4 regions of the Lactiplantibacillus sp. 3062 genome follow, and region 3 is predicted to be linked to each of the others. Evidence: predicted binding sites of a transcription regulator. Region 3 holds the regulator's gene; each other region holds the start of a gene.
What was found. The regulator Rex, encoded in region 3, represses fermentation and respiration genes when NADH is low (regulators of the CRP and FNR family bind a similar motif). The targets are predictions, from matches to a motif close to TTGTGAANTANTTCACAA.
Positions count from the first base shown of each region.

Region 1: a site for Rex is predicted at 5,261-5,278, ahead of ACWQAU_RS08785 (NAD(P)-dependent alcohol dehydrogenase). Genes of this name have one in related genera too.
Region 2: a site for Rex is predicted at 4,565-4,582, ahead of ACWQAU_RS06270 (FAD-binding protein). Genes of this name have one in related genera too.
Region 4: a site for Rex is predicted at 1,836-1,853, ahead of adhE (bifunctional acetaldehyde-CoA/alcohol dehydrogenase). Genes of this name have one in related genera too.

Region 1 is NZ_JBVAYE010000005.1:33,355-40,793, forward strand. It holds gene yjeM (glutamate/gamma-aminobutyrate family transporter YjeM) at 1-746, opposite strand, end outside; gene ACWQAU_RS08775 (aggregation-promoting factor C-terminal-like domain-containing protein) at 1,043-1,438, shown strand; partial or broken gene ACWQAU_RS08780 (iron-containing alcohol dehydrogenase) at 1,734-2,906, shown strand; gene ACWQAU_RS08785 (NAD(P)-dependent alcohol dehydrogenase) at 4,092-5,213, opposite strand; gene ACWQAU_RS08790 (copper-translocating P-type ATPase) at 5,576-7,439, opposite strand, start outside.
Region 2 is NZ_JBVAYE010000003.1:47,662-55,100, reverse strand. It holds gene ACWQAU_RS06300 (MucBP domain-containing protein) at 1-1,044, opposite strand, end outside; gene ACWQAU_RS06295 (putative metal homeostasis protein) at 1,253-1,372, shown strand; gene ACWQAU_RS06290 (kinase) at 1,460-1,954, shown strand; gene ACWQAU_RS06285 (helix-turn-helix domain-containing protein) at 2,023-2,775, shown strand; gene ACWQAU_RS06280 (helix-turn-helix domain-containing protein) at 2,875-3,426, shown strand; gene ACWQAU_RS06275 (LysR family transcriptional regulator) at 3,497-4,423, opposite strand; gene ACWQAU_RS06270 (FAD-binding protein) at 4,610-6,499, shown strand; gene ACWQAU_RS06265 (MarR family winged helix-turn-helix transcriptional regulator) at 6,775-7,248, opposite strand; gene ACWQAU_RS06260 (NAD(P)H-dependent oxidoreductase) at 7,357-7,439, opposite strand, start outside.
Region 3 is NZ_JBVAYE010000003.1:268,438-275,876, forward strand. It holds gene ACWQAU_RS07240 (APC family permease) at 1-984, opposite strand, end outside; gene groL (chaperonin GroEL) at 1,233-2,858, opposite strand; gene groES (co-chaperone GroES) at 2,914-3,198, opposite strand; gene ACWQAU_RS07255 (CPBP family intramembrane glutamic endopeptidase) at 3,391-4,035, shown strand; gene ACWQAU_RS07260 (redox-sensing transcriptional repressor Rex) at 4,200-4,877, opposite strand; gene ACWQAU_RS07265 (ABC-F family ATP-binding cassette domain-containing protein) at 5,046-7,028, shown strand.
Region 4 is NZ_JBVAYE010000001.1:501,178-508,616, reverse strand. It holds gene adhE (bifunctional acetaldehyde-CoA/alcohol dehydrogenase) at 1-1,810, opposite strand, end outside; gene ACWQAU_RS02295 (universal stress protein) at 2,099-2,560, opposite strand; gene ACWQAU_RS02290 (PadR family transcriptional regulator) at 2,751-3,296, opposite strand; gene ACWQAU_RS02285 (phenolic acid decarboxylase) at 3,412-3,948, shown strand; gene ACWQAU_RS02280 (2-keto-4-pentenoate hydratase) at 4,110-4,904, opposite strand; gene ACWQAU_RS02275 (GNAT family N-acetyltransferase) at 5,699-6,181, opposite strand; gene ACWQAU_RS02270 (DegV family protein) at 6,339-7,205, shown strand; gene ACWQAU_RS02265 (helix-turn-helix domain-containing protein) at 7,304-7,439, opposite strand, start outside.

The sequences.
Region 1 (7,439 bases), on a different contig from region 3:
GAAATAATAATTCCGCGTGGGAAGGTCTTTTCGGGGTTCTTGGTCTTATCAACCATCCCACCGAGAACTTCTAGCCCACCGTAAGCAAAAATGGCGAAAACGGCAAACCCGAGTAACCCGACTGGATGCTGATAACTTGGATTTGGTGACGTCATCACATGTTGTAACGGTTGTGCGAATTGTCCGTGATTCAAGGCTAAAACGACCCCCGAAACCACTAACAGGATTGCCGTCAAACTGGTCACCGCCAGGCCGCCTAAACTCGTGACCCGCACAATGCCTTTCATCCCTTTGATGGAAACGAACGTCACTAGCACCATCCATAGACAGGACAAAAGCCCAATCATCTGCGTCGCATTCAGACCAAACATCGCAAAGCGCTGCGTTTGATCGCTCCCAAAGAAGATGGTCGTAAACGGAATCCAGACTTTAGCTGACGTTGAGACTAACCAAATAATGTACGACGCAAACCACATGAACGTGCCCACGAACGCAAATTTCGCATTCACACTCACTTCCAGCCACTTGTACATCCCGCTACTATCAGACTTAACCGCTGCCCCGAACTCCGCCATCATTAGCGCGAACGGGATGAAGAACAGTACGGCTGCGACTAGGTAAAATAGAATCGAGCTGTAACCCATTAAATAATAGGCCACCGTACTATTGGCAAATCCGAAAACGGTCGTAAAGATCATCATGACTAGCGCCATCAATGTAATCTTTTCATTATCTTTTGTTGCCATTATTGCACTCCCTCACTTACTCCTTTAATACTTTTGTAAAGCTATTCCAATTTAAGATTACCGAACGAAGGCAATAAAGCGCTTTAGTTTTCCTAACAATATTATGATTTTTTCATGTGATAGTCAGCGCAATTATTCATCTAAACAATTGCCGCAACAGTTATTGACAACAACTATTTCATAACGGAAACGTTCATTTAATAACATAGTAACTTTTCTTTAACATAGCTGACACATAATTGGCGTATTCTACACTTATCAGCTTAGGGAAAATATAAAACGGGGTTATACATATCATGAAAAAATTTAACTTTAAAACCATGTTGCTATTAGTTTTGGCTAGTTGTGTCTTCGGGGTCGTCGTTAACGTGACTACTAGTCTTGGACCACAAACCACAATCACCGCCCAGGCCTCCAAGAAGCTTAGCCAAGCCCAGCAAATTGCCAAGATCAACGCCAAGCTTTCGAAAGCCAACCGCGCTGCCAAAAATTGGATCGCCTATCGTGAATCTGGATACAGTTATACGGCTCGTAATGGCCGCTGCTACGGTCGCTATCAATTGTTGCGCTCATACTTACACGGCAACTTGTCACCCGTCAATCAGGAAAAACGTGCTAATACCTACGTCGCCTCGCGCTACGGCTCCTGGGTCAAGGCCAAACGGTTCTGGCAACATCATCACTGGTACTAACCCAATTTTTCTATTGGATCACACTAAAAAGACGACTAATTACTAAGATTGTGAATCTTTGTAATTAGTCGTCTTTTTGTAGGCAGTAATATAAAATAGCATGAGGACTATAGTTCACCGTCATTTAACACTTGGTTACAACAGGTGTGCCGTGATCGCCGCACCTTTTCTAAACGATATTGTGAAAAACATAATTAATTAGCCAAAAAGTATTGCAAATTGTAATTATTACGACTATAATTTGATTCGTAAATTAGTAATGATAGCGATTACAATATAAAAAGAGGTTATTAATATGACTGAACGTAATTTTGATTTCTTAATGCCTAGCGTTAACTTTTTCGGTCCTGGTGTCATTAGTAAAATCGGCGAGCGTGCCAAAACTCTTGGTATGCACAAGCCAGTCATCGTCACCGACAAATTTCTTGAAAGTCTGCCAGACGGCGCCGTTGCTCAGGTGCGGCGGTCACTGGATGCTGCCGGGATTGACTACGTAATTTATAATCAAGTTGAACCCAACCCTAAAATTCATAACATTTAAGCTGTTAAAGCCTTATATCAAGCTAATCAAGCGGACTCCCTGATTACCATTGGCGGTGGTTCTGCCCACGATACCGGAAAAGGTGCCGGCATCATCATGACTAACGGCGACGACATCACTAAGTTAGCGGGGATTGAAACGCTCAAGAACGCCCTACCACCACTGATTGCGGTCAACACTACCGCTGGGACTGGTTCTGAATTGACCCGTCACTGTGTCATTACGAATGAAGAAACGCATTATAAGTTCGTCGTTGCTTCATGGCGTAACATGCCACTCGTGTCCTTTAACGATCCCACTCTCATGCTAGATGTTCCTAAGGGACTCACGGCCGCAACTGGCATGGATGCCTTTGTCCAGGCTATCGAACCCTTTGTTTCTGTCGATCACAATCCGATTACCGATTCACAGTGCATCCAGGCCATCAAATTAATCGAAACATCATTACGTGAAGCCGTCGCCAATGGGCATAACCTAGAAGCCCGGACACACATGGTCGAAGCTGAAATGTTAGCCGGCATGGCCTTTAACAACGCCAATCTAGGTTACGTGCACGCCATGGCCCACCAGCTCGGCGGCCAATATGACGCACCCCACGGCGTCTGCTGCGCGCTGCTCTTACCCTACGTTGAAGAATATAATCTAATCGCGTGCCCCGAACGTTTCGCCGAGCTCGCCAAAATTATGGGCGAAAACACTGATGGCTTATCGACTCGTGATGCTGCCGAATTAGCTATCAAAGCGATGAAACAACTCAGCGAAGACGTTGGCATTCCGCATTCCATCAAGGAAATTGGCGCCAAGATCGAGGACTTCGAACACATGGCGACTAATGCGCTTAAAGACGGTAACGCCTTCTCTAACCCACGCAAAGGTACTAAAGAAGACATCATCAAGATTTTCCAAGCCGCATATGATGCCAAGTAATCCCCCATTCAAAGTTAACTAAATCATTCACAGCAAATAATCGGTTCAAGAATTCATAGTAAATTCTTGAACCGATTATTTGATTGGGACCTCTCTACAACTCGAATCGTTACTCGGCAATGCCATGCACCCCACGTTTGGACGCGCTATTCAAAATAAACACCGCAACAATAAACCGACAAACACAGATAAGAATATCTATCAGAACACGCATTGTGCAAATTAATTTGTCCTGATTTGTGATTAAAACGTGCCGGTTCTTAAATTCAAAAACAGCCAGCTATGGACCGCTGGGAAAAAAGTTCGACTCAGCGTAAACTTGTTTAGTTAGTTCGTCCTACACCGACCTCCAGGCATTTCTGCCAATTGCCGGAACGTGGTGGGCACAGATTTAAGCCGAAGCCCACGTCTCAAATACTGGCCTTTCACTAACCAAGCCAAGGACGCTTGCTAAGTGAAATTTCACCACTGGGCATTGGCCGAAACCCCTTCCAGTCGGGACAGTGTTCGAATGGCGGACATGTGCGTACCCAACTTTTGGTGAATTCGTCATTGTTTTTCATAAACCATAATTTTGTCAATCAACTGTCAGGGTGAAAATGATATTGAGATAGCTCACTAATCCTGAATTGGTGTAGTAAGATTTAAGCTCTTGACAGAGGGCTTAATACACCTAACGCTTTGTTTAAAGTTCCAGTATCAAATAGCGAACAACAAATTGTACCGAGTTCGGGGCCACTAAAGCCTGTGCTTGCTACGCCAACGGACTAATGCCAAAACCGCATTAATCCGTTGGCTAGGCAATGCTCGGCTTCAACTCGTGGCCCCTCACACTCTTGAGACCGGAGGGGCTGGGTGACAATGCTTAGTAGCCAAATTATTCTTAGTCGGAAGTGGGGTACTTCCGGCTTAGAATAAGACTCGTATTTGAGATGACGCGGGTTGGGCGTTAGCTCAAATCGACGTCGGCTACGTTCCAGCAATTGTCACCCAGCCCCGGAGGTCGGAATAGGACGCGCACCGGCTGACGAACAGGAATCTACCTAACCGGCACATTTTAATCACAAATTATGCAAGCCGTCCAAGCGGCTTGTGTTTAACGCAAAAAACAGCGATGTCAAAATCAACTTTTGACATCGCTGTTTTAGAAGTTATTCATCATAACTGATGGCACCCAGCCGGCAGCTATTTCCCCGATTGATAATCTTCATCAATGATCAAGACAGGTTTGATGGTCTTGCCGCTACCTGAATCAGCATTAGCTTGATTAATATCCTCAAACTTATAGAACTTTTCGGTCTTTTCAAATGGGAACATGCCATGTTGATAGAAATCGATTAACCGTGGAATATCAACACCAGGGATGGCATCACCCATGTTAACACCGATGACTTTCTTATCATCAACACACAAATCGTTCCATGAGCTAATGGTGATATTTTTGGCCGTAACGGCAATCAAAGCAGCCGTCCCACCTTGAGCAAGTGCGTGGATTGCAGAAACCATAACTGGTTCTACCCCAGTCGTATCAACGGCAAAGTCGACCCCGTAACCATGCGTCAACTTCTTGATTGCTTCAACTGGATCTTCCTCCTTACTGTTAATGGCGTGAGTAGCACCTAATTCTTTGGCGAGTTCTAGCCGTGAATCAACAATGTCGACCGCAATCACTTCGGTACAGCCGGAAATCTTACCAGCCATCATTGCCGCTAAACCAACCGCACCAGTCCCAAAGACTGCAATTGTTTGTCCTGGGCGCGGCTGTAAACTGTTCAAAACAGTGCCACTCCCGGTGACATAGCCGCAGCCTAAAGGTCCCAAGCGACGTAAATCTAGTTCTTTTGGTACTTTAACCGCATTACGTTGGTCAACTACCGTATGAGTCGTGAAGGAAGATTGGTCGAACATATCACTGATATGGTGCCCGTTTTCTTGGAAATGGTCGGAACCATCGGGACGAGTCCCACTCAAGTTATAGTCGGCATAATTCCGACATTTAATTGGCATGCCTTTCAGACAGTTATCACATGTTCCGTCAGCGTAAAATGATAGAATAACATGGTCGCCCACTTCAAAATTAGTTACTTCTGAACCGACCTTTTCGACGATTCCAGAACCTTCGTGTCCTAAAATTACTGGATAACCTAACGACGCATCACCCCGCCGAATTGCTTCATCAGAATGGCAAATTCCAGTCGCAACCATTTTGATTTGTAAATCAGTTGCTTTCATTTCAGCTAATTCAATATCATCTTTAATGACAAATGGATCGTTTACTTTATCAACCACTGCTGCTTTAATTTTCATGTTCAAACCCTCGTTTCAAATAGTATGTAAACCGCTTACAATTAATATTGTTACACAATACACAATTTGATTCAAGCGCTTACAAAAGCATCTAACACCACACTTATCTCCGTTAAATGGGCATTCTTCTAATTTTACACTAACGATATGATACTTAATTAGTGTAAATCTAATACTCTTTTTTACTGATTGTGAGGAATTTATAGCCAGTTTTCTTCCTTAAATTTTCGACTCAAAAAGCGGGTGTCGCCTCCAGCTCAACAACGTGAACTGGCGTTAGACACCCGCATATTTTGTACCATTAACACACATTTCTGCTTGTTTAACAAGCACGATTTCATCCGACGCTATCTGCTCATCGTCTACGCAGGTTGGGCGTTCGAACTGATCTTAGCTTTATTTAGCAATACCGAACTCGTGACTACGGACAATGAACTAAAGGCCATTGCTAATCCGGCCAATTCGGGGCTAAGCGTCAGACCAATGGCAAAGAAGAGGCCCGCCGCGACTGGAATTCCGAGCACGTTGTACACGAAAGCCCAGAACAGATTAAGTTTAATACGATTAAACGTCTTCTTACTCAATGCCAACGCCCGGTCAACGTCGCGCAGATCGTTCTTAACGAGCACTATGCCACCAGCATCGATTGCAATATCAGTTCCGGAACCCATGGCAATCCCAACATCCGCCGTCGTCAACGCGGGGGCGTCATTAATACCATCGCCGACAAAGGCCACCTTGCCAGCCTTCTGGAACGCGTGAACGTGCTCAGCCTTATCACCTGGCAGCACATCAGCAATCACTTCATCAATACCGACTTGATCCGCCACAGCTTGTGCGACCCGTTCGTTATCGCCGGTTAACATGACCGTCTTCAAGCCACGTGCTTTCAAACTCGCAATGGCTACCTCAGACGTCGATTTGGCGACGTCTTGAATGGCAATCAATCCAATGATTTCGTGATTTAAGCCCACGTACACGACCGTTTTCGCCGCGTCCTGAAGCTCAGTGGCTTGGCGTTGTAATTCAGCACTAATCGGCTCATCAGTTAATAATTTATGATTACCGACCACCGCTAATTGGCCCTCAACTTGAGCAGTCACACCTTTACCCTCGATGGCTTGGAAGTTCGTGGCGGTTGGTGCTTGAATACCACGGGCCGTGCCGCGTTTTAATATTGCCGCAGCTAAAGGATGTTCCGAAGCCGCCTCTAAGCTAGTGGCAACGCGCAGTACTTGGGCTTCGTCGCCGATAACATCGGTCACTTGTGGGTGACCAACCGTAATCGTTCCCGTCTTATCAAAGATCACCGTTTTAACGTCATTGACAGCTTCCAAGACCTCACCATTTTTAATCAGGATCCCCATCTTGGCACCACGGCCGGTACCGACCATTAGTGCGGTCGGCGTAGCTAAACCTAGCGCACACGGGCAGGCAATCACGACCACAGCGACCGCAAAAATCAAGGCATTCGCGAGACTAGCATTCAAGAAAACATACCAGGTCAAGAAGGTAACGATAGCAATAATTAGCACAATCGGCACAAAGATATCAGAAACTTTATCGGTCAGCTTTTGAATCGGTGCGTGACTGTTTTGTGCTTTTTTAACGAGCTCAACGATTTGAGCCAGCATTGTCTGGTCACCGACCTTGCTAGCTTTGAACTGAAAGGTCCCATTACTATTAATCGTTGAACCAATGACAGCGTCCGCCACCGTTTTTTGAACCGGCATACTTTCTCCCGTCACCATTGACTCATCAACCGTTGAGCGGCCAGTTGTAATTACACCATCAACGGGAATTTTTTCCCCTGGCTTGACCCGAATAATGTCGCCGACCACTACTTGATCCAACGGCACTTTTACAAATTCTTGATCGCGTAACACTTCCGCTTCCTTGGCTTGTAAGCCCACTAGCTTTGCGACCGCGCTGGACGCGTTGTGTCGCATCCGTTCTTCAAAGACTTGGCCGAGCAAAACGAAAGTGGTCACAAGTGCGGCACTTTCAAAGAAGACTGCTTGCCCCGTTACCATTGCATATAAGCTGTAAAAATAAGCCGTCGCGGTGCCAATCGCCACCAAAGTATCCATATTGGCATGGTGCTTAGTAAAGGACGCCCACGCACTTTGCAAGAACGGCCGAGCCGAAACAGCCATAATGATGGTCGTCAGAACCAACTGCGTCCAATCACCACCCGGAAGCATCCAGCCAAAGGGCATCAAAATC
Region 2 (7,439 bases), 220 kb from region 3:
CCGGTTTTGCTGAATATTGACCACTTGGAGTTTTTGTAAGTTGGCTAATGGTGAAATATCAGTGACATCACTATAGTAACTGCCAGACGGTGCGTTCAAGTTGTTGTTGAGCCAGACTGTCGTAAGGTTAGTGGCATATTGCAGTCCTTCTAATGAGTAGGAAGTCTTGCCGTCGATATAAGTGTCCTTGCCATAGTAGGTGGTCAGTAGTAGCATATCTGCCTTAGTGATGTCTGCAGCTGAGTTCCAGGTACGATCTGGGTTCTGTTTGCGCAGTTGACTGAGTACCTCTTGTTGCAATAACGTGTTCGGCATCCAATCGTTAATATTTTCTGACGCGGTGCGGCTAGTGGCACGGACGGCTGGTTGGTTAGTTTTCAAAACCAGTTTTTCCTGGTTTGCACTGGTAATAATTTTATCATTGGTTGACGCTGAGCTAGTCGTGGACTGAGTATTCACCCCGGTGGTAGTTGAGTTGGACGGCGCGGTTGCGGCTTGCTGGCTTGGTTGCTTGGAAGCTTGATTATCGGTTGTCGTTGCTTTAGCTTGACTATCAGTCGCTGATTCAGTGTTTGATTCGGTAGTTGGTTCAGTAGTTGATGCGGAGGTTGTTTGAGCTGGTGCGGTTTGAGTTGGGTGCTTAATATCTGTGGTCGGTGTTGATTCTGACGTGGTAGTTGCTTGAGATTGTGATGCTGGATTTGCTGATTGTTGTTGTGGGTTGGTGTTCACTGACGACGAGTGCTCAGAGGGACTTCCGGTTGATGTGGTGGGTGACGTGGCTGCGACTGCTGACTGGTCGGATTTTATCGTGGATACTGATGTAGAAGTATCCGCTTTCAAATTGACCTGAGTAGCGTTAACTTGAGTATTCGTATTCAACTGACTGTTGGTCGGTTCGTTGGTTGTGGTCGTGACTGTATCGTCGGCAGCCGCCGCCTGACTGGCAATCGTTAACGTTGTCAGTATCATGGCGGTTGCGCTCGTGATTACCCATCGCGATTGGTGACGTTTATTCTGATTATTAACATTGTTTGGTTTCAAAGATCCCCACTCCTTCAAAATACTTATATAATGTCGTTGACAATTTAAGGGTAACATTGTCATTGCCGTTAGTCTAATAAATGATAATTTAATTATTGGGAGCTAATTGTATCTGTCAATGTCAGCTGGCTGCATAATAGTTGACGTAAGCATAAGATTGATTATAATTTAAATGGTAATAATTACTATTTATCAGGAGGCACCCATGATGGAAAAACAAGATTTAGCAAGTGCGCGCAGGCGTCTACGGGGGACCAACTTAAAATCGCGGAAACGCGCATTGAAGATTTTACATGATGCCCGACGTAACGCCAGTAAAGCCAAATAGTATCAGCGAACGTTAGCCAATTTGGCTAACGTTTTTTGTTAGCTGTGCGGTATGATTAAGATACAGGAATGAGTGGAGGACATGTGGATGGAAACAACTTTGGTGATTATTCGGGGAAATTCTGGGAGTGGCAAGACGACGCTAGCGCAGGCGTTGCAACGACGCGTGGGCCATCATACGTTGCTAGTGTCCCAAGATGTCGTTCGTCGCGACATGCTGATGAGTCATGATTACCCGGGAAATATTTCAATTGGTCTGATTGAACAAATTGCGTGTTATGGGCTGGGACGTGTGCCTGTAGTCATTGTGGAAGGCATCTTAGCACGTGATCGGTATGGAAAAATGTTGGCGCGGCTTAGTCAATCGTTTCCACGCGTCCTTACTTATTATTTTGAAGTGAGCTTTGCCACGACCTTGGCGCGTCATCAAAAGCGTCATCGTGATTTTGGTGTGGAAGACATGCGTCGGTGGTGGCTTCCACATGATACGTTGGGCGTTGCTAACGAAGTCTTAATTGGCGAGCAACAAGATTTAACCACGGAAGTTCAACAAATTATGACTACCATACATGATTGTGACTAAACAACCATGAGTTGATTGGTTTGATCGTGGTTGAGGATTAAGCTGAAATCATAAAGGGGGGCGAGCCAATGTTACTCGCAGCATTATTGAAAACGCGTCGCTGTCAGTATGGATTGACACAGGCACAATTAGCGTCCAAGTTATTTGTTACGACTCAGGCGGTGTCTAAGTGGGAACGCGGAAAGGCGATTCCGTCAATCGATAATTTACTGGCACTGTCGGATCTGTATAATCTATCCTTGGATGAATTAGTGCGTGGTAGTGCTTTCTTTCCAAAGCCATATATTGTTGGTCGGCGACTAAGCTTTGGGCGACTTCTGGGTCTCGGATTATTTTGGCTATTTGTTTGTCTATTATTTACTGGTTTTGGTTATCAGCCGTGGTGGCTCTTTTTATCACTTTATATTGTTGGATTGATTGTGGTCGTTCCAGTGGGAATCAATAGTTACTGGGTGATTCAGCCTGCTACCATTGAATTGCATACGTATGCTGCATCGACATTGACGAAGTTTCGCCAAATTGTGTTCAATTGTCCACGGTGCCAACTAATCCACTATACAGATCTGCAGCGAGTTACCATCAGTTATCGGTGTCGCAAACGACTTTCACCATTTGATTTCAATCCGGATTATTTTCAATTGATTTTAAAGACTAATGCCCAAACTTATCAGCTGGAATGTGCGTTGAAGGCCAGCGACTATTTACCGCAATTTGTCAGTTATTTGCAACGACAAGGTGTGACGGTTGATGATCCTCAACAAGTTGTGGAATTGTTAGTTTCAGGAAAGTCGTTGTATCAGCATTTTCATACCGAGACTTGATCTTGAGCGGTTGCAACCAACCGTTGCGGTAGCGCTTAAGTGTGTTGCAATGAATTGGTGCACTCAATAGTCTAGTATTGTAATAGAGGAGCGGGTAGGATGAAAATTGTGATTGGCAGTAAAATAAAAGAGCAACGACAACAGCATGAATGGTCCCAGCAGACGGTGGCGGAGCGGTTACACGTCTCACGGCAAACTATTTCCAAGTGGGAATTAGGAAAAAGTTATCCAGATTTAGAGTTATTGGTAGCACTGAGCAAACTATTTGCTGTCTCAACGGATGAGTTATTAGGTTTGAGCAGAAGACCTGTTCAGCGACCATGGTGGCAGTTGTTATTGCGTAAAAGGAGTCGAACAGATATGACGGTGAAATGGTACAGCGGGGGGCAGGATCGGGCACGTGTTGCTGTGGGCATAATTAGTGATTTAGTTGCTAATCTAAATACCACGAATGAGCAACCGTTACGACAGCTGCTGGCAACTTATTATCAGGAACTATTGGAACAACGAACTGGTTCAGTACTGGGAGTATTCGACAGAATGAACTTAGACATCTCCAAATGTCTGCGGCAGCAACAAATCAAACTATCACCAGAAAATGAGCAACTAATGCAACAGCTGGTGGGGTTGAACATGATTTACTACCGGTGATTTATTTTGAAAGTAAAACGCAAACTGTCAATCATCTAGCTTAATAGATGCTGACAGTTTGCGTTTTATGTTAAAAATCAATCGCAGGATTAAAGGTTTGACAAGCTTGTTCGACTAGATAAGCAATCGGTTTAGCTAGCACGTGACTTGGTAAGTAGGCAATACTAAAATCAAGGCTGAGCTCGCTTGTTGGTAATTTGAACGCATTGATAGGGTACTTGGCTGGTTGAGTGGCTAGTTTTGCCAACATTGCAGTGGCTAGAACAATGCTACCAAGTCCTTGAAGTGTCAAGCTTAGTGCAAAGCGAGAGTTATCGACTTCAATGAGTGGAATCGTTTGAATGCCTTTATCGGCAAAGTAATGGTCAACCAGTTCTTGAAAGCGAGCTTCACCGACTGCACGGATGACAGGCTCACCAGTCATTCCTGTAAGAATGGTGGGGGTGAACGGTCGCCAAAATTGATTGGACTGATATATTCCGGCTGTTTTTGGAATGACTAAAGACAAAGAAATTGTCTGCAAAGGGATGGTTTTGACGTTAGTTTGATGAATTGTTTTGCCAATAAAAAAGTCTAGCTGATGACTAGCTAGCAACGTTTCTGCTTTTGATGTTGTGATTTCTAGTATTTTAGTGCGAATGTTCGGAAAACGTTGATAAAAAGCAGGTAGTGTTTGACTAAACCAAGCATTAGCCATTGGTGGTGTAATCCCAATCGTCATACTTTGATACTTATTTTGACTGATTTCTTTAAGTTCAGTGTTCATTCGCTGATGGAGACGGGCGTCACTTTGCAAATAGGTCAGTAATCTTTCTCCAGCATAAGTTAATTCAAGTGGATGATGGCCGCGGTCGATTAAGGGGGTCCCAAAATGAGTTTCCGCACTTTTAATTGTGCGGCTAATGTACGGCTGACTGATGAATAAACTTTGTGCAGCTTTCGTCATACTATTGTGCTGTTGAATAGCTTCTAAAAATACTAACAATTTATTTTCCATGAAATCGCCACCTTTAATGCTTAATCTTATTAAAATCAAGTATAACCCATTACTCATTTGTAATAACAGATAATCAGATTGTTATTTCTATAAAAATGAAAGCGGTTATATAATACAGATGTAGTTAAAAAATGATTCTGTTTGTGATTTAAATATCAATTTCAATTGTGCTTTAGAATACGTTAAATGGATTTTGAAAGGGTGGTCAGCATGCTCCAAAAAATGAATCAGGTTAAATGGGATTATCAATATGATACGGTAGTTATTGGCTTTGGTGGTGCCGGGGCGACAGCAGCGCGGTTTGCGGCGGATGCACATGCGAAGGTATTGCTCACGGATGCAGCGCCGAATGGTCATGAAGGAGGCAATACCCGTTATTCTGCCCAACTCTTAGGAACGGTAGATAGTTTCGATGAGGGTAAAAAATATTATCAAAACTTAACGGCACCCATGCAATTAGACGATAGTATGGTTGATACTTTCGTAGCGGGCATGGCGAATATGCGCGACTATGTTCAAAAGTATCTCAATGTTGAACCGGTGAGTGTCAAAAATGATTTTACAGCTGCTGATTCTCCAATTTCATTAGACAGTGCAGTTCATGAGTTTCCTGAATTTGATGGAGTCCAATCCTATGACTTTACAACTGTCCATCATGGCATTTTTGATGCAGCTTTGTGGAAAATTCTTCGACAAAAAGTGTTAGATCGGCACCAACAGATTGATGTCTGGCTTAGTGCTCCGGCACAACATCTGATTCAAGATCCCACTACGAATACAATTATCGGTGTCCAAATCGAACGTCAGCATCGTTTAGTTAATGTTCGAGCTACCAATGGCGTAGTCCTAGCTTGTGGTGGTTTTGAAAATAATCAACAAGCCATCCAGGACTACCTTGGTGCTGAGCACTTGGCACCATTAGGCACGCTGTTTAATAAGGGTGCTGGTATTAAGATGGCCCAAGAAGTTGGCGCGGACTTTTGGCACATGCAAAATTATGAATCACTCGGATTTTTACATGGTCTTTCGATTGCCGTACCACAAGGTGAACGTGGTCGCTTGATTTTAGGCTGGCCGGAAGTTAACCATGGTAGCGTTATTACGGTGGCTGATGACGGTAGTCGGTATTTTGATGAGAGTGAAGCCAACCGGCACGGTCACATTTATGATCATGGAATGTGGCGAGTACCGCGGACAAATGTCCATCCATACCTGGTTTTTGATGAGACTCAGTATCAACAGATGTTAGCAAGTCAATATACGCCGATTAATAATCTCACCGATTTAGTTGTGAAGGCCACTACTCTAAACGACTTAGCACGAGTTATGGAAGTTGATGGTACGGTACTTACCAAGACCGTTCATGATTTCAATTATTTTGTCGAGTCTGGTACTGACTACGCGTTTAATCGGCAGGTTGATACGATGCGGGCATTTGATGGTGGGCCATATTATGCGCTTAAGTTAACAAACAACGTACTTAATACCCAAGGGGGACCACGTCGTAATGACCGGGCAGAGATTTTAGATGCAAATCAGCAACCTATTCCGCACTTGTATGGTGCAGGTGAATTGGGCGGTATTTGTGCAAATCAGTATCAAGGTGGCGGTAATTTAGCTGAATGCCTGATTTTTGGAAAAATCGCTGGTGAAAATGCAGCTAAACCTAAGGAAGAAACGACACAATTAGTCGATGAAAAAGCAGTGGCTAAGCCGGATGCGAATACTAGTGCTTCGGTGCATCAGACTGGTGCCAATGATTTGCTAGCTGAAGCATCACCGGACATCACAGTTGGTGAACACCAATACTTAGGGCGCTCAGATGATGGCATTGGTGGGCAAGTTGTGGTTCGTATCACGTATGTTGACCAACAATTAACTCATGTTGAAGTAGTTGAACAACATGAGACTGGTGAAGTTGGTGGTCAGGCAGTTGCCGAATTGCCGGCAAAAATGGTGGCTGCTAACACTTATGATGTGGATGCAGTTTCCGGCGCTTCTGTATCGAGCCGTGCCATCAAGGCCGCAGTCAAGGACGCGCTATCCCAGGCCGAACAGACTGTGTCAAATGATTAACCACTGATCGCACAACCCACGAATCACCTAGTGCTTTTAGTATCTTTTAGTGCGTAATACCGGTAAACTAGAATTAACAAATTCAATCAATGGAGGCCGCTCATGCGTATTACAAAAACGAGTTTGCTCCTCAGCAGTTTATCATTGGTACTCAACACGTTGTCATTGATTATGGCAATTCGCAAGTATCGGTTACAAAATCACTAATCATTAGAAATTCAAAAACACCGCTGTGACTAACGAACGCATTAGTCGTAGCGGTGTTTTTGGTTTTATTAAGCTTCATAATCCGTCAAATCAGCCAAGAAGCGTTGAATCACCGCAAGTTCTGCTGGTGAGTAGTGTTCATGGAGGAGCGTGATTGCTTGATAATTGCGGGTTGCATGCATCTTATCATGATAGCGGGCCAGCTTACGACCACTCGGCGTTAAGCGGTAGAAGATCTTTTTGTGATCATCGGGTTGCTGGAATGAGCCAATTAAGCCCTGCGTTACGAGTCGTTTGGCTGCCCGGGTCACACCACCTCGAGTGACGCCGAGGTTAGTGGCTAAGTCGATGCCCGTTTGTGGGCCGGCCTCTAGTTCAGATAATAAATGTAGGCCAACGATGGAAATATCCGGCAACAGGCGGCGTAGATTGGCTTCGGTGATATGCTGCTGTAACCATTTCTGTTCACCAGTAGTGGAAGCACGCTTGGTTCGAATCGTTTTGAGCTGCGTTAGAATTGTCTGTTCCGTGGATATTGACATCGATTGATCCCCCTTAGATAGTTGTGCGTCACGGCGATTGGTTCTCGTGTTGGTTAGCGCGCAATTATCAATTAATCATTAGCTTTTATTACTATTATTATACCGGTTTTAAAATTCACCGGCGAGTTTTTCTGCTGCTACCTGTGCGGCAGTGATGGCCTGTTCTCGCTGTTCTGGAAATTGGTCCAATC
Region 3 (7,439 bases):
CAAGTTATAAGCTAAAATTGGAAAGGCTGAAAAACCAGTATTTGCCGCAACGGCCAGAATTAACGCCGTCGATAATTGTAACAAGTAGTAGAATAAGCCGTGACCAAAGACCGCCGTAGCAATTTGTGACAAGACGGTATTGTCTACTTGTGGCTTAACGCCTAAGTAATAACTTAAATAAGTAATACCACCAAAGAAGACGGCCAAGACTAATGACATGATTGCTAGCGTGTTCGCCGCATTCTTGCGTTTCGGTCGTTTGAAGTTTGGCACCGCATTACTGATTGCTTCCACCCCAGTCAGCGAGGACGAGCCGGAAGAAAAGGCCCGTAAGAACAGCACCAGGGTCATCCCTTGAACCGGTGCTCCAACTGCTGCGGAGGCGTGATAAGTTAAGTTACCACTCGCAATATTCATAACGCCCCATAGAATCATGCCGATAATCATAATAATGAAAAAATAAACGGGGAACGTTAAGAATGATGCGGATTCGCGCATTCCACGCAAATTTAACGCCATGATGGCGATGACAATCAGTACGGCAATCAATACTTGATAATTAGCTAGCGCCGGAATCGCCGACGTGATTGCTTCAGTACCAGAAGTGACGGAAACCGCTACGGTCAGCATATAATCAACCAGCAGTGATCCCCCGGCAACTAATCCGGCTGGCCGCCCCCAGTTCGTACTTGCCACCACGTAGGCGCCACCGCCAGATGGATAAGCCCGAATAATTTGTCGGTACGACATCGTAATAGCAAACAACAGCACTAACACAAGCGCCGCCACGTACAATTGATACATCAACGCGGCCGCTGAAAGTGTAATCAAAACGGTCGTAATCTGTTCAGTACCGTAAGCCACCGATGATAGCGCATCTGACGATAGCAGCGCCAGTGCCTTGAACTTGGTGAGTGCTTGCCCACCCTCGTCCATGGTTTTTAACGGTTTCCCAATAACTAACCGCTTTAAATAACGCCACATGATAATAACTCCTTTATTCCAAAATAATTATCCCAAAGTAAACTGAGTCAAAGTAGATTCTACTACTTTACCCTGCCAAATACTACCAGTTAAATGTGGGTGCTTCACCGCACCCACATTTTGCGTTAACGACTAATCCTACCGCTCTAATATGGATAAATCAATACCTTTATTCTAGTCGATTCACACCCTAACAGCACTAAAAAAGCACTTACTCAGCCGAGTAAGTGCTTAATGTTACGATTTGTTTACATCATACCGCCCATACCTGGGTTTGGTGCGGCTGGTGCAGCTGGTGCATTTTCTTCAGGTTTTTCAGCGACAACGGCTTCAGTCGTTAAGAGAAGGGCTGAAACAGAAGCGGCATTTTGTAAAGCAGAACGCGTTACCTTAGTTGGGTCCACGATACCAGCTTTGATCATGTCAACCCATTCATCAGTTGCGGCGTTGAAACCAACACCTGGCTTTTGTTCCTTCATTTTTTCAACGATAACAGAGCCTTCCAAACCAGCATTTTCAGCGATTTGGCGAACTGGTTCTTCCAAAGCACGTTTAACAATGTTGATCCCAGTTTGAACGTCACCAGTTTCCTTCAATGCAGCAACATCTTTGATAACGTTAATCAAAGCAGTACCACCACCAGCAACAAAGCCTTCTTCAACGGCGGCCCGAGTTGCGTTCAAAGCATCTTCAATCCGGTATTTACGTTCCTTCAATTCAGTTTCAGTAGCGGCACCGACACGAACAACGGCAACCCCACCAGCTAATTTAGCTAAACGTTCTTGTAACTTTTCTTTGTCAAAGTCAGAAGTTGTTTCACCGATTTGGTTACGGATAAATTCAACCCGTTCTGAGATAGCATCCTTGGAACCAGCGCCTTCAACAATGGTGGTGTTATCCTTAGTAACCGTAACTTTGTTGGCTTGACCTAATTGATCGATGGTCGTGTCCTTCAATTCAAGGCCAAGGTCGTCAGTGATAACCGTCCCGCCAGTTAAGATAGCGATATCTTGTAATTGTTCCTTACGCCGATCACCAAAACCGGGTGCCTTAACGGCGACAACGTTAAACGTCCCACGCATCTTGTTCAAGACTAAGGTTGGTAAAGCTTCACCAGAAATGTCATCAGCAATGATCAACAATGGCTTGCCTTGTTCAACGATGGATTGTAATAGTGGTAAGATATCTTGAATGTTTGAAATCTTCTTATCAGTAATTAAGATATATGGATTGTCAAGATCCGCTTCCATCTTATCATTATCAGTAACCATGTATTGTGATAAGTAGCCGCGGTCGAATTGCATCCCTTCAACAACGTCTAAGCTAGTATCAACACCACGTGATTCTTCAATCGTGATAACACCGTCATGACCAACTTTTTCCATGGCTTCGGCAATCAATTTACCAGTTTCTTCACTTGCTGAAGATACAGAAGCGATTTGCGCAATATCTTCTTGCGTCTTAACTTCGTGTGCCATAGCGTGTAATGAGTCAACCGCCGTCTTAGTAGCTTCTTCAATCCCACGACGAATGCCAACAGGGTTAGCACCGGCCGTAACGTTCTTCATACCTTCATTAACGATTGATTGTGTTAAGACCGTTGCAGTAGTCGTCCCATCACCAGCGATGTCATTAGTCTTTGAAGCAACTTCAGAAACTAACTTAGCACCCATGTTTTCGAAATGATCGTCTAATTCGATCGCCTTAGCAATCGTTACACCATCATTAGTAATTGTTGGTGAACCATATGATTGTTCCAAAACAACGTTGCGACCCTTAGGACCTAACGTTGACTTAACTGTGTCAGCTAATTGATCGACACCTTTTAGCATCGCTGAACGTGCATCTTCAGAGAACTTTAATTCTTTAGCCATTATCTCTATTCACCTCATGAATTTAATTTATTTTAAGTTGCGCAATTTAAATGGATTAGTCTTCGATTGCAACGATATCTTTTTCGTGCAATACCAAATACTTAGCACCTTGATACTTGACTTCGGTACCGGCATACTTATCGAATAATACTTGATCGCCGACCTTCACGCTGGGGTCAACTTTTGTCCCGTTATCTAAAACACGACCGTCATTGACGGCAACAACCTTACCGCTTTGGGGCTTTTCCTTAGCGTTATTGGCAATGACAATACCGCCAATTGTTTGTTCTTCTTCTTCTTGTTGTTGCAAGATAACGCGATCTCCTAATGGTTTTAACACGTGAATCCCTCCATTTATTCTTTTTTAGCACTCCTCAACCTCAAGTGCTAATTACATTGTCAACTATATCATTTTAATTCAAGATTGCAAGTGATTTGTCAATTATTAGTCAAAGAATGTCAAATCGACTATAATGAATACTATTGAAGTATCAATAAATCTTAAATCAAACTTTTAAAAGGACGTGACTTGATGGTTAATCGCCGCCAATCAATCTTTATTCTTATCATCTACTTTATTATTTACGCACTACCGAGCGTCCTTGTGACTGCTTTCCATCAGCTAGGGGCCCAAGTATTCGTGATTCAAACGGTCGACTACTTAGTCGGTGCAATCCTACTCATCTGGTTGGCGAGTCGCATGCGGACAAAAAACGTTGTTGAAAAACAACCAAGTAACTGGTTCATGACGTTCATCTGGGGATTGATCGGTCTTGTCCTAGTCATCATTGGTCAAGTCATCATTTTAAAAATGACGGCTTTACTGGGACAGTCAACAGCGTCAACCAACACGACCACCCTCTTAACTGTTGGGCAACAATATCCCGCTTTCTTCTTAGCCATCATTGTCGGTGCCCCGATTATGGAAGAAATCGTCTTCCGCAAAGTTATCTTTGGCAATCTAAGTGCGGTTACTGGTCAGATTGGGGCGGCCTTGATTTCTAGTGTGTTATTTAGCTTTGCACATGCGGATGGTCACTTTATCCTCTATGCCTTTATCGGGTTATTATTCTGCTGGTTATACCAGCACACCGGTCGGATTCAAACATCGATGACGGCTCACATCCTGATGAACGCATCGGTCGTGTTACCCACGTTATTAGGCTTATTGCACTAGTATCATTACTAGGTAGCGCTAACCTAGCGTTTCAACGTTAATTTTCACCGAATATTTATACGTTACAATCAATGATTCGTGATCTAAGTATGTTAAAAAAGCTTCCCTGAATAATTCAGAGAAGCCTTTTTATAGCCATTTAATTTCAAAGATAAAGCGAGTTATTAATCTTCAGTCTCATTTTCATCGTCATTACCATTGTCACCTAATTGCTGACCGTAATGTTCAATGAAGTAGATCAATGTTTGTAATTCGTTGGTCAAATCAACGTTCTGAACCCGTACTGTCTCAGGAACGGAGATTCGTAACGGCGTAAAGTTCATGATTCCTTTGACGTTTGCATCAACCAAGTCATCGGTAATTTTCTGAACAACCGTGGTTGGCACCGTTAAGATAGCAATCTCAATCTGTTGTTCGATCAATTGCTTTTTGAGCTCCGTCATTGGGTACACTGGAACCCCACTTTGGACTGTATTGGCAATCGCCTCGTTGACATCAAATGCTGCTGAAATGCGGACATTACTGTTTTTGTGAAAATTAAAGTTCAGTAGGGCGTGGCCCAAATTACCGACCCCAATTAAAGCAACATTCGTTAAGGTGTCTTGATTTAAAATCTTTTTGAAAAATGCAAGTAACGTTTCAACATCGTATCCATACCCTCGTTTGCCGAGCGCCCCAAAATACGAGAAATCTCGCCGAATCGTTGCTGAATCTACTTTAACCGCCTCGGACAACTCGGTCGATGAGACCCGCTTCTTATCTGCATCTAGCAAGATATTTAAATAGCGGTAATAAATCGGTAACCGTTTTGCCGTTGCCCGTGGAATTTTTGTTTCTGCCATTCGGACGTGTCCTCCTAATTAAAAGTTTGTGAATTTGCTGACACTATTCTAGCATAACGCGTGACTTTGTGAAATAATAATTACTTATTATTCCGAATAATTGGGTCAGGCCGTTACAATATGCTACAATTATGTCACGAATTAAATGTGAAAGGAGCTTAATAAAGCGTGATTTTACTACAAGTACAGCAAGTTATGCGGCGTTTTGGCGCCGATGTCTTGTTCGATAACGTACAAATGGATATTCAAGAACACGCTCGGGTGGCCCTCGTCGGTCGAAACGGGGCCGGAAAATCAACCTTACTTAAAATGATTGCCGGCGAAACGGTACCGGACGAAGGCCAGATTTCAATGCGCAAGGGCTTAACAATCGGTTACTTGGCGCAAGACCAAGGACTGGATAGTAACAATACGATTTGGGAAGAAATGAGTAGTGTCTTTGCTGAGTTACATGCCATCGAAAAACGGATGCACCAGCTCGAAAATCAATTGAGCGACCCCGCAATCATGAATGATGAGCAGGCTTATCAACAGACCCTGAAAACCTATGATCAGATTCAAACTGGATTTCAACAAAAAAACGGGTACGGCTACCAAGCTGAGATTCGGGGCGTGTTGCACGGCTTCCAATTCGACGCCGATGTGTACGATAAGTCGGTGACGGCACTATCCGGTGGACAAAAGACCCAGTTGGCCTTGGCCAAGTTGTTACTTGAAAAACGGGACTTGCTTATCCTTGACGAACCGACGAACCACTTGGACGTCGAAACTCTTACTTGGTTGGAAAGCTATCTCCAGTCTTACTCTGGTGCGCTGCTAATCGTTAGCCATGACCGTTATTTCTTAGACCGGGTCGTTAACGAAGTCTATGACTTATCACACCATGAAATGGTGCACTACACTGGTAACTACGACCAGTTTGTGCAAGAAAAAGCGGCTCGAATCCAAGCACAATGGAAACATTATGAAAAGCAACAAGCGGAGATCAGCAAGCTTGAAGACTTTGTTAATCGTAACATCGTGCGTGCTTCTACGACAAAACGGGCCCAGGCTCGGCGTAAGCAGTTAGCAAAGATGGACCGCCTTGACCGCCCTGATAGTGACGAGAAGACTGCCCACTTTGGCTTTCATGCGGCTAAACAAAGCGGCAACATTGTGTTGACCGTCAAAGATGCAGCCGTGGGCTATGATGGTCAGATTCTTTCGGAACCCGACAACTTGAATATTAAGAAACATGAAGCTATTGCCATTGTTGGACCGAACGGTATTGGAAAATCGACTTTCCTAAAGAGTATTTTGGGACAGATTCCATTCATTAAAGGCCAGGCCGTTTTTGGCACCAACGTCGTTACGGGCTACTACGATCAAGAGCAACGTAATTTAAACGACAAAAAAACCGTCCTCAGTGAACTTTGGGATGAACATCCCACCACTCCTGAAAAAGACATTCGTACCATTTTGGGCAGTTTTCTCTTCACTGGTGAAGATGTTGATAAACCCGTTCATGCCCTATCTGGTGGAGAACGAGCCCGGTTACTGTTGACCAAACTTGCCATGCAAAATGACAACTTCTTAATCTTAGATGAACCAACTAACCACTTGGATATCGATAGCCGTGAAGTTTTGGAAGTCGCCCTCAACGACTTTGACGGCACCCTTTTGTTCGTGTCACATGACCGCTACTTCATTAACCAAGTCGCCACGAGTGTCGTAGAGGTTTCTCCGGAAGGCACGGAACTCTTCTTAGGTGATTACGACTACTACATCGACAAGAAACAAGAGCAAGCTGAAATCGCGGCTGCGGCTGCTAGCCAAGCGGCCGAAAAAGCTGCTGAAGCCGGTGCAGCGGATTCAACCAGTGCCACAACTGCTGCTCCCCGCTCCAAAGGCCAGCAAAATTACCAAGCCAGCAAGCAGCAACAACGTGAAAAGCGCAAGCTCGAGCGCTCAGTTGCCGCCCTGGAAGAACAGATGACTGCCTTAGATGAACAAGCCACACAGATTCAAACTGAAATGGCGCAACCTGAAGTATCGGCCGATGTTGGTAAACTACAAGACCTACAAAAAGAACTTGAAGCCATCAATACTCAACAAGAACAAGTTGAAACCGAATGGACCGAACAAGCTGAAGCTTTAGAAGAATTGAGCTAATTTTCCAATGACTCATCAGATAAAAATAATAGTCGCCTCAAGAATTAATATAATTCTTAAGGCGACTATTATTTTGCCCCTATCCGCGGCATAAATCATGATTGAAAGGTGCCGGTTAGGTGGGTTCCTGTTCGTCAGCAATGCGCGTCCGATTCCGACCTCCGGGGCTGGGTGACAATTGCTGGAACGTAAGCCGACGTCGATTTGAGTCTTATTCTAAGCCGGAAGGAACCCACTTCCAGCTAAGAATAATTTGGCTACTGAACATTGTCACCCAGCCCCTCCAGTCGGGATGCCGCTCGAATGGCTGATGAACGGCCACTGAACTCGGTACAATTTGTCGTTGGCTATTTTGATACTGAACCCTTTAAGTCAAATATCAGAGTGCCTTCTCCACTTTTTCGAAATATT
Region 4 (7,439 bases), on a different contig from region 3:
CAGAAGTCGTTGGAATCCCAATATAAGTTACTTTTTCGGATACTGGTACTTTGTACGTCCGCTTCCGGATATCCAGGAACTTCTGTTTAGCACCTAAGAAGGAAGCTTCTGGGTGTTCATAGAAGAGCCACATCCCCTTAGCGGCGTCCATTGCAGAACCACCACCGAGTGCAATGATTGTATCTGGCTTAAAGGCCTTCATCCGGGCAACCCCTTTGTAGACTGTGTCAGTCGACGGGTTCGGTTCAACTTCTGAGAAGATGTCGATATCAACCGGATCAGTCCGCTTGTTCAAGACCGCCGTTACTCGATCAGCATAGCCAAATTCAACCATCCCAGGATCACAAACTAGGAAAACCTTCTTAATCCCGGCCATGTGTTCCAAGTAGCGAACGGAATTGCGTTCGAAGTAGACTTTGGGAGGCATTTTGACCCATTGCATGTTATTACGCCGTTTTGCCACAGTTTTGATATTAATCAGATCCATATCTGTAACGTTATGAGAAATCGAGTTGCCACCATATGATCCCGTGCCCAGAGTTAATGAAGGCGCCATGTTATTGTAGATGTTACCTAACCCACCAACTGAAGATGGCGTGTTAACTAAGATCCGGCAAGCTGGCATTTGTAAGCCAAATTCTTTGACCAATGCATCATCGGTCGTATGAATCCCAGCAGTATGGCCTAAGCCACCATAGTGAAGTAATTCATTAGCCCGTTTGAACGCCGCTTCATGCGAATCCGCTTTGTAAACGGTCAGAACTGGTGATAATTTTTCGCCGGATAATGGGTACTTGATACCGACACCATTAATCTCCGCAATCAAGACCCGGCAGTCCTTAGCGACATCTTTCAAGCCAGCCATTTGTGCGATTTGATAAGCTGTTTTACCAGCAACTGGACCACGAACTGTGTGCCGGTTAGGATCAATGACAGCATCACTCAAGGCTTGCACATCTTTAGGTTTAACGTAGTAGCAACCCAAACGAATAAATTCAGCTTTAACTTCAGCATAAATTTCCTTGTCGATAATGGCACTATTTTCAGAAGCACAAATCATCCCATTATCAAACGTCTTCGATAAAACAATGTCGTTAACCGCCTGCTTAATGTCAGCTGTTTTTTCAACATAAGTTGGGCCGTTACCAGGACCAACACCCAGTGCTGGTTTACCTGATGAGTAAGCGGCTGTCACCATACTTGGACCACCGGTAGCCAAGATCGTCGCAACATCCGTATGGTACATCAAGGCGTCGGTTGCTTCAATGCTTGGGTGTTCGATGTATAAAACAGCATCAGCTGGACCACCAGCAGCTTTAATCGCTTCCCGCATCACATCAGCAGCCGCAGAACTACATTTCTGAGCTTGAGGATGGAAACCAAAGACGATCGTGTTACGCCCCTTTAATGAGATCAACGTCTTGAAAACCGTTGTTGAAGTTGGATTCGTTACGGGTGTAACCCCGGCTACGATACCAACTGGTTCAGCAATTTCCATTAGTTGCTCTTCATCGTCTTCTTTAATGACGCCGACTGTCTTATCATGGCGCATGCTGTTCCAGATATATTCGCTGGCGTAGATGTTCTTAATCGCCTTATCTTCAACAACACCCCGACCGGTTTCCTCAACCGCCAACTTGGCTAACTTCATATGATTGTCCAGTGCGGCAACCGCAACCTTTTCACATAAATCATCGATTTGTGCTTGGGTATATGACTTCAAAATAGCTAATGCTTTCTTAGAACGTTGAACTAATTGATCAACTTCATCAGTAACTTTGCTTGTTTGATTTTTTTCTGTCTTAATCATGAAGTGCTTCCTCCGTTCAATTCCTTTGTGAATTAATTTACAAACTTTATTATAGCCATCCTTGCTCATAATGCAACAAGAATTTGAAAAATTATTTAATATCATCCAAACAGTACACTTATAAACTCATGTTTAGCAGTATTTATAGCCAATAAAAAAATTAAATTGTTAAGTTCATTAATGAACAATAGCAGTCAAAAACAACCGCAAGCTCCTCATTAGCCATGATGAGCTTGCGGTTGTTAAAATTTCATCAGCTTGGATCTTAATCCCTGTCCCGAGTCTTGATTACCGAACAACGATAACTGAAATAGGTGCTTTTCGGGCTAAACGCGGACCAATTGCCCCAGCAATCTTAGAATGTGGAAATTCGGTATCGGCACCGGTCACTAATAGATCTGGTTTAAATTCTGGAATAACTTGCTCTAAAATGACGTCATCCACATCACCGCCTTCATAGACAAGCGGCTCTACTTGATTAACGCCTCGTTGTTCAGCAAGCTGAACATACTCGGCAACGACATCTTCAACGTGTTTCCGTTTAGCTTGGATTTTCGACGGTGTTAATGAATCAAAGATATTGATATCTTCGCTTTCCAGCACCGAACAAATTCCTAACGGAACATCATAGTCGTGGGCCAAAGTCGTTGCGTATCGAAACGCACGTTCTGAAGAGGTATTATCGTCCTCATCAACGGTCAGTAAAATTCGCCGATAGACAAGTGGCTCTTGCATTTTTTGATTTTCCATAGTTAATCTCCTCATTGAAGTGAATTGATATTGACCACTGCCATTATACCAGTTTCAGAATTCAAACGGCACCATTTCTCACACGCATATAATCATAAGCTGATTTCCTTCAAACGCCGCTCTAAATAATTAAGGGTAGCTTTTAACGCTATGATTCCAGCCACCAGTTAGAGCGGCAGCACTCTCCCCATTACTCCGGTAAGGCTTTCAACGTCTGCTTCAACCAATTCACATAGTAGTCTTCTCGTCCGATCGCATGTTGTAAGATCAAATAGTGACCATAATGTTGCTTAGCAGCTTTAGCTTGCGGGAAAACGGTCGCCAATCGCTGTTGTAAGTGTGCTAACTTAGCTGTGTGCAAGGTGAGCTGTTCCTGTAACATCGCTAGTAGGCGTGGATCACGATCCGTTTGAATAAAGTATAGTTTTAAAATAAATTCATCTTTCGTAGCGGTTAAGTCTGGTGTACCGACACTGATCCACTCATGTAACAGCTGCCGACCAGTTGCGGTGATGTGGTAGAGTTTCTTTTCAAGTTTTTCGCCACTGACCGTAATTTCATGCGTGACGTAACCTTGTTCTTCTAGTCGCTTCAATTGCGGATAAATTTGACTATGTTGAGCTTGCCAGAATTCACCGATCTCGTCATCAAAGGCTTTAGTTAGATCATAGCCCGTTAATGGTTGCTGGTTTAATAACCCTAGAATAATAAATTGTAACTTGTTTTTTTGCGCCATTGGAAATTCCTCCTTGACGATTCCTTGATAACAGTATACACTAACCTTGTTGTTTAAAACATGTAATAAATTACATGATTAAAATGACATATTAGACATAAGGAAGGTAATTCTAATGACAAAAACTTTTAAAACACTTGATGACTTTCTCGGCACACACTTTATCTACACTTATGATAACGGCTGGGAATACGAGTGGTACGCCAAGAACGACCACACCGTTGATTACCGAATCCACGGTGGGATGGTTGCCGGTCGTTGGGTCACTGATCAAAAAGCTGACATCGTCATGTTGACCGAAGGCATTTACAAAATTTCTTGGACTGAACCAACTGGGACTGACGTTGCACTAGACTTCATGCCCAATGAGAAGAAACTACACGGTACGATTTTCTTCCCAAAGTGGGTTGAAGAACACCCTGAAATTACGGTCACTTACCAAAACGAACACATCGATTTAATGGAACAGTCTCGTGAAAAGTATGCCACTTATCCAAAACTAGTTGTACCCGAATTTGCCAATATTACTTACATGGGCGACGCCGGCCAAAACAATGAAGATGTAATCAGTGAAGCACCTTACAAAGAAATGCCGAATGATATTCGCAACGGCAAGTACTTTGATCAAAACTACCATCGTTTAAATAAGTAATGTTTCACGTGAAACATTCTGGTCTACAAATTGGATAATTAGCAGTCTGTCCAATCTTTGAAAATTACTAATCATCTGAAAAACATTCATTTAGCAACACTTCAAAAAGGCCTTCATAAATGTCATGACATTTATGAAGGCCTTTTTCGTAATTATTTTACTTAGGCTTCCGTTACATCCAGTGCGACCTGTCCCAGCCCGGCATCGAAGTCGGCTTGCCAGTGCCCCGCGGTCAAATGTGGTGGTAGGACAAACGTCCCCGACGAAACTCGTTGACCAGCCGTTAATGTCTTACCTTGCTCTGCAAGCTTGCCGACTAACCACTTCAATGACTCAAGCGGGTTACCCAACACTTCACTCGCTTGACCAGTTTTAACCGTCTCCCCATCATGGACTAGCGTACACTTTGGCGTTGCCACTGCATCAGCTGAAGCGAACAACTCGGCAGTCTCCCGTTCAGTTCCATATACCACTAGCCCACCGACTGCGGCATCCGCGACCACCAAATTTTTAGGCAAATCGGGAAACCAGTCAGCAAAACGTGAATCTGGCAATTCAAGTCCCGGCGCGACAGTCGTTTTTTGCCATAAATCGGTCAATGAATCGGTGGTTGACAGGTCTTCTTTAGCCTTAAAGACCAACTCAACTTCGACGAGTGGGTCCATTAGTTGCCCGCGTCGAACCGTGGTTGGTGCCGCCAAAAAGTGATCTGCAACCTGGGCACCGTACAGCGGCGCATGAGCATCAAACATCTTTTGAGTTTCCGCACTCGTCAACGAGACCTTGTATCCACCAACCGGCTGCTGTTTTAAGGCCGTTAATGCGGCTTGAACTCGATACGCAGCGTCTTCGTCAGCGACACTACTTGTAAAATCAGCCATTGTTAACGCATGCTGTGTCTGATAGGCCGTAAATAGCTGTTGTGCAACTTGAGTTTCTGTGGTGGTAGTTGTCATTATAAAACCTCCATTATGTGTTTGTGGTTACTGTTATCCCAATATGTGTTCGTAATGAGGCCGTCTAATCATTGCTAATACGTTAACTCATTACAATTAATCTAGTTGTCACTTCATTATTTGGATGTATTCAGTGCGCCAGCTAATTGTACGGGCGTCTTAAATACGAATTATTAAGACTACGGGTCATAAATATCGTTCATGTTAAAACTATGTGTGCCTAAACGTATAAATTGCACGTTGCTAAAACTATGTGTTAATCGATACACGTGGTATCGTATGTGATCTACCCGGAGTACTCAGTTATACTATGTGTTTTTGATTCCTTGTTGACCTATGTGTTACTCGAGGAGCAAGTCCTCGTGCGACTAGTTACCATTGCCCACATTTGTTGGTAACTAGCCACCTGAATGTCCGATTCCATACTCCTCACCACCTTTAAATCATAAAAAAACGTCCTTTAACTAACTCCTATGAGTTAATTAAAGGACGTCCAGAACGGGTTACCACCTTTATTCGCGACTACTTCACAATAGTCACCTTAGTACGTACAGCAATTGCGATACGCCGGTACATTAATGGGTACCATCCAGCACCATCTCCACGAATTTCGAGGCGCAACTCCAAGGTGATCTATGTTAAGTGGTATTGACTGCCTTACACCAATCCGCAGCTCGCTAACTAACCAGCTTAGCACCGTTCCTTATCACGGTTTTTAATCTAAATTTAATTAATGATTAGATTCTAGCGCCAGATTATCACAATGTCAACCTTAAAATTAAAAATAAATTAGATTAATTAAGTTTGCGTTCATTGGCCATAACATCCACTAATGCCACGTACTGCTCAGTATGCGTATCACGCAACGTATAATTTGGTGGGAGCGCGTCCGCATCTGCTTTGACAATTCGAAACCCTACTTGCGCATAAAATCGCAGGGCATTTTCGTTGGCCATCACACACTTCAACGTGAGTGGTTCGGTTGCATACTGGCGCATTTCTGTCAGTAGCCGTTCACCAACTTTCAAGTGGCGGAAATCTGGGGCCACAAAAAGCAGATGAATGAAGTTGGCCAGCCGGTACAACGAACAAAAGCCAGCCCGCTGACCATCAATCCACGCGACCAGCACGAATTCACCACGGCTGTCTTCGTTAAAATCTTGCAGTTGTGGATCAGTGACCCATGGAAAATCTTGCTGACGGTCCACTAAATATATTTCAGCCAGCGCTGCTTGATCCGCAGCTGTTGCCGGTTTTATCTCAATTCGTTTGGTCATCCTGTGCCCTCCCCCATTTAATGATTCTCATTATGACGTTAGTTGTTGAGAATTTCAAACATTAATCGCCTTAATCTATTCATCAAAGCTAGCTTTCAACTACTGACAAGCGTTATAATGTTAGGCAATACTTTCACCAAATGAAAGCGGGGGAAAAATGAAAACCGCAATTGTAACGGATAGCGCAAGCTACCTCTCAGCGGCCGATGTTGAAAAGTATCATATTCACGTCGTCCCAATTACTGTTATTTTTGGTCACCAAACCTACTTAGAAAACGTCGAAATAACGTCCAAAGAATTTTATGAACGAATGCGTACCGCGCCTGAGTTACCAACGACCACTCAGATTACCCTTGGTCAGATGCAAACGACTTATGATCAGCTGGCAAAGGCGGGCTATGATGCTGTCATTAGTATCCATCTTTCTTCTGGTATCACCAGCTTTATTACTAATCTCGAAAGTTACCTGCCAAACGTAACCAACATCAAGGTTTATCCGTTTGATTCACTAATTACGGCTGGTGGAGAAGCTTACATGGTCTTGTTAGCTGCTAAATTAGTCGCTGAAGGATACTCACCCGAACAAGTTATTGCTCAGCTCAAAAAAATCCGTGAAACAACCGGCGTATATTTTGTTGTCGATAATCTCAGTCACTTGGTTCGGACTGGTCGGCTCTCAAACGCTTCTGGACTCGTTGGCAACCTCTTACGCATTAAACCCGTTCTGACCTTTCAAGATGGCAAGATCGTCGCTATTCAAAAAGAACGAACGATGCGGCGGGCATACGCAGCCATCAAAGCCAAGCTGGCTGCCGAGATTGCTGCCGTTGACTATCCACTTCGCGTCACAATCGAAAACGGCAACAATCCGAAACTCCAAGCCGAATGGACAGCTGACTTGAAGGCTAGCTTTCCTGATCTCACCATCGATGAAGGCGAGATCGGTCCCGTCGTTGGGGTTCACGTTGGAGAAGGCGTCATGGGACTGATTTGGGCGCGTGACTGGGAAAAATGGACCATTTAGTTCACCATTATCAACCCCTAATCATTCATCATGACAGTCAAAAACAACTTTTGTTCCTCACGACGAGCTGAGGAGCAAAAGTTGTTTTTTGCATTGCCTTATTTCCGTTTCTTGCCTTTTTTCTTTTTCTTGTTCTTTTTCCGCTTTGTGTTGGGCTGTTCGGCCGACTTAGTCAACAACTTCCGTGCCTTTTTGATCAACTTAGATCGTTGTTTGGTATCCAGCTGTTCCCAC